Regions from separate parts of the Actinoplanes sp. CA-252034 genome, predicted to be linked through region 1. Evidence: predicted binding sites of a transcription regulator. Region 1 holds the regulator's gene; the other holds the start of a gene.

The links. The regulator HrcA, encoded in region 1, represses chaperone genes, less so after heat shock. The targets are predictions, from matches to a motif close to GGTTNGCACNCTCNNNNNGAGNGTGCNAACC.
Region 2: ACQPZW_RS45810 (FmdB family zinc ribbon protein) is a predicted target of HrcA. The motif match lies at 973-1,003, and genes of this name have one in related genera.

What each region holds. Positions count from the first base shown of each region.
Region 1 covers NZ_CP191846.1:1,333,663-1,335,859, forward strand. Annotated here, with positions in the region: gene hemW (radical SAM family heme chaperone HemW) at 1-275, shown strand, start outside; gene hrcA (heat-inducible transcriptional repressor HrcA) at 402-1,424, shown strand; gene dnaJ (molecular chaperone DnaJ) at 1,459-2,197, shown strand, end outside.
Region 2 covers NZ_CP191846.1:10,138,699-10,140,895, forward strand. Annotated here, with positions in the region: gene ACQPZW_RS45805 (5-formyltetrahydrofolate cyclo-ligase) at 72-770, shown strand; gene ACQPZW_RS45810 (FmdB family zinc ribbon protein) at 1,025-1,387, shown strand; gene ACQPZW_RS45815 (hypothetical protein) at 1,699-2,197, shown strand, end outside.

The sequences.
Region 1 (2,197 bases):
TCAAACACCCGTCGGCGTACGCGAAACGCCTGGCCGAAGGGATGTCGCCGGGGCAGGCGCGGGAGCTGCTGACCGACGCCGACCGGCACATGGAGGACGTGATGCTCCGGGTGCGGCTGCGGGACGGCATCCCGCTGGACCGGGTCGACGCCACGGGCGCCGCGCAGGCCCTGGCCGACGGGCTGTTGGAGCCGGGGGCGTACGAACAGGGGACGCTCGCACTCACCCTGCGGGGCCGGCTGCTGGCCGACGCGGTCGTCCGCGACGTGCTGTAAAGGCCGGTCTGACCCGTCCGGCCCCGAAATCCGAGGCCGGTACGTACTTTCGATCATCGCGCTGCGACCGCCCGCGACGTAGACTGGCACTCTATTAGCGGGAGTGCCAGCAGGGGGAGGGGTCATATGAGTCTGGATGACCGCAAGCTCGAGGTGCTCCGGGCGATCGTCGAGGACTACGTCGAGACCCAGGAGCCGGTGGGCAGTAAGGCTCTGGTCGACCGGCACAAGCTCGGCGTCTCCCCGGCCACTGTCCGCAACGACATGGCGGTGCTGGAGGAGGAGGGCTACATCCGGCAGCCGCACACCAGCGCCGGCCGGGTGCCCACCGACGCCGGCTACCGGCTCTTCGTCGACCGGCTCACCAAGATCAAGCCGTTGAGCCCGGCCGAGCGCCGTGCCATCGAGCGGTTCATGGTCGGCGCCGTCGACCTCGACGACGTGGTGCACCGCACCGTTCGCCTGCTGGCCCAGCTCACCCGCCAGGTCGCCGTCGTTCAGTACCCGAGTCTGTCCCGCTCCACGGTCCGCCACCTGGAGCTGGTGCCGATCTCCACCACCCGTCTGATGCTCGTGATGATCACCGACACCGGGCGGGTCGAGCAGCGGCTCGTGGAGATGCCCGGCCCGGTCGCCGACGGCGAGGTGTGGGAGCTGCGACTGCGGGTCAACGAGAAACTGGCCGGGCAGCGGCTCGCCGACACCCCCCTCCTCGTGCAGAAACTGGTCGAGGAGTCGGCCCCCGAGCGCCGCGCGTCGATGACCTGCCTGGCGTCGGTTCTGCTGGAGACTCTGGTGGAGCGGAGTGAGGAGCGCCTCGCCCTGGCGGGTACTGCCAACTTGACACGCGGGGGTGTGCTGGACTTCCAGGGCACGCTGCGGCCCGTTCTCGAGGCTCTCGAGGAGGAGGTCATCCTTCTGAAGCTCATCGGCGATCTGGAGCCCCGGACCACCCGGGTCCTGATCGGTGACGAGAACCAGATCGACAACCTGCGGTCGGCGTCCGTGGTGAGCAGCGGTTACGGACCGGGTACCACGATCGTCGGGGGGCTCGGCGTGCTGGGCCCCACCCGGATGGACTACGCCGGCACTATCGCTACCGTTCGTGCAGTGGCACGCTACGTTGGCGACCTGTTGGCACAGAATTGACGGATTCGCGCAGACATTGAGGACTCCAAACCCCGTGGCCAAGGACTATTACGGAATTCTCGGTGTGAGCCGGGAGGCAACCGACGACGAGATCAAGCGCGCCTACCGCAAACTCGCTCGGCAGTACCACCCGGACGTCAACCCGGATCCGGAAGCGCACGAGAAGTTCAAAGAGATCAACGCGGCGTACGAGGTGCTCTCCGACGACCAGAAGCGGCAGATCGTCGACCTCGGCGGCGACCCGCTCGCGCCGGGCGGCGGCATGCCCGGTGGAGCCGGTGGCGCCGGCCCGTTCGTCGGCTTCCAGGACATCATGGACGCGTTCTTCGGCACGGCCGCGGGCGGTGGCTCCCGTGGCCCGCGCCCGCGCACGCGTCCCGGCGCCGACGCGATCCTCCGGCTCGAGCTCGACCTGGTGGAGACCGCCTTCGGGGTGGAGGCGCCGATCACCGTCGACACTGCGGTCCTCTGCACCCAGTGCTCCGGCGCCGGCACCGCGCCCGGCACCCACCTGTCGACCTGTGAGGTCTGCTCCGGCCGCGGTGAGGTCCAGTCGGTGCAGCGCACCTTCCTCGGCCAGGTCGTGTCGTCCCGTCCCTGCCAGAACTGCCAGGGCCACGGCACGGTCATCCCCAGCCCGTGCCCGACCTGCGCCGGTGACGGCCGGATAAGGACACGCCGCTCGCTCACCGTCAAGATCCCGGCGGGCGTCGAGGACGGCATGCGGATCCGCCTGGCCCAGCAGGGCGAGGTCGGCCCCGGCGGGGGTACGG
Region 2 (2,197 bases), 2.0 Mb from region 1:
CGGGGTGGCCCTCTTTGGAGCGATGCTGACATAGTGTGCACCGTTTGCCGGTTTTCAAAAGGGGGTGTTGCATGCCGGATTTAACCCCTGATGCGGAAAAATCACACCAAATCAAGATCTCGCTGCGTGCGCGACTGCTCACGGCCCGTCGATCATTTCCGGTCACGGATCGATTGAGTGCGGCCCGCCAACTTCAAGATCAAATTCTTTCTCTGGTACGGCGTACCGGCGCTCGCTCGATCGCCGCCTACGTGCCCGTCGGGTCCGAGCCGGGCGGGCCAGACCTTCCGGACCGCCTCCTGTCGGCCCTGCCCGCCGGCGGCCGCCTCCTGCTCCCGGTCCTGCTCCCCGACAACGACCTCACCTGGGCCGAGCCGACCCCACCCGCCGCCGCGCCGCCCACCTCCACCCCCGCCGCCTCCGCGCCGCCCGCTTCGGTTGTGCCTGCCGGCGGGCCCTCCGCCTCGCTTGTGGCCGGGCCTCGGGGCCTGCGTGAGCCCGGAGGGCCGCGGCTCGGCGTGGAGGCGGTGTGCTCGGTCGACCTCCTCCTGGTGCCGGCGCTCGCGGTCGGGAACGACGGGACCCGGATGGGCCGGGGCGGCGGCTCCTACGATCGGGTGCTGGCCCGCCTGCCGGAGCCCGGGCCGCTGGTCGTGGCCCTGCTGCACGACGGCGAGGACATCGTGTCGGTGCCGGCCGAGCCCCACGATCGCCGGGTTCACGCCGTGATCACGCCCACCGGCGGTCTCTCGCGCCGGCCGTGCCCCTGATCGCGGAGGTTTCTCGCGCCGGCCGTACTCCTGATCGCGGAGTATCGATTCCCCGACATGTCGGCGACGCGACGCGCGTGCCGTCTGCCGACCCCGGCGCCGACCGCGGGCAGCTCAAGGCATGCGCGGTGTGACATCACCCACGTTCCACTCTTCCCTCAGGCCGAGCGCCGAGTGGACGAATTGACCTCCGATGCCGCAACATTGGCACTCGGAGTTGGCGAGTGCCAGCAGCCGATTGATCCGGAGGAGCCGTGCCTACCTACCAGTACGCCTGCACCGAGTGCGGTGAGCAGCTTGAAGCAGTGCAGTCCTTCTCCGACCCGGCGCTCACCGAGTGCCCGAACTGCCAGGGCAAGCTCCGCAAGGTGTTCAACTCGGTCGGCATCGTCTTCAAGGGCTCGGGCTTCTACCGCAACGACTCGCGTGCGGGCGCCGTGAGCTCGGAGAAGCCGGCCGCCGGAGACTCGGCCACCAAGACGGCCGACTCGTCGAGTCCGTCGTCGACCACCCCGGCGACCACGCCGTCCACCCCTTCGACGAGCAGCAGCACGTCGTCGGGCAGCAGCACGTCGTCGTCGGGCGGCAGCGGCACGAAGGCCGCCGCGGCACCCTGACCCGCACCGACGAGCGTCATCTACGCGCCGAGCCGGATCACCGGCTCGGCGCGTACTCGTTTCCGGACGCCGGCCCACGGCTGCCACTAGCAAGATCCACAGGTCAGCGGCAGGTTCTCCACAGAGCCGGGTTGTCCACAGCGCTTCCACGCCGGATCCGGTACGGCTCCTAACGTCGGTCGCAGCCGTCGGCGGGCACTTGAACACGCCGTTCCGCACAGGGCCGAACGGCCGTCTTTCCGACCGCCCGAGGTGCCCGTCGACGGCCACCAGACTCCGCCCTCCGGGGATTGCCGATGACTGGAGGTCCGATGTCCCGTACGAGGCCGGCTTCGCCAGACGAGCGTCTGGACCCGGTGCGCTGGCGGCGGCCGGGCCGTGGCACTCTGCTGCGCCTGGTCTCGGTCACCGTGTTGTTGATCACAGCCGCTGCGGTGCTCTGGCTCAAGCCGACCGGCTGCGTCCCGATCGAGGCCGGCCCGTCGTCGGAGCCGTCCGTCCGGCCCTCGTCGTCACCAGCAGCCGGGCCGACCGGCGCGGCGCGGCCGATTCCACCCGGCAACGTCGGTGTTCCGGTGCGACTGGCCGACCCCACCGCGCTGTCCGTCGTGCGCCCCGGCCACCGGGTGGATCTGCTCCGCATCGAGGGCGAGCGTGACCGCACCACCGCGGTGGCGAGCGCCGCCTTGGTCCTGGAGGTGACCGGCGCCGACGACCCGGTCACCGGCGGGCTACTCCTGGCCCTCGAGCCGGACGAGGCACGACAGGCGATATCCACCCCAGGCCGCGGTTTCGCCATAGTGATCCGCC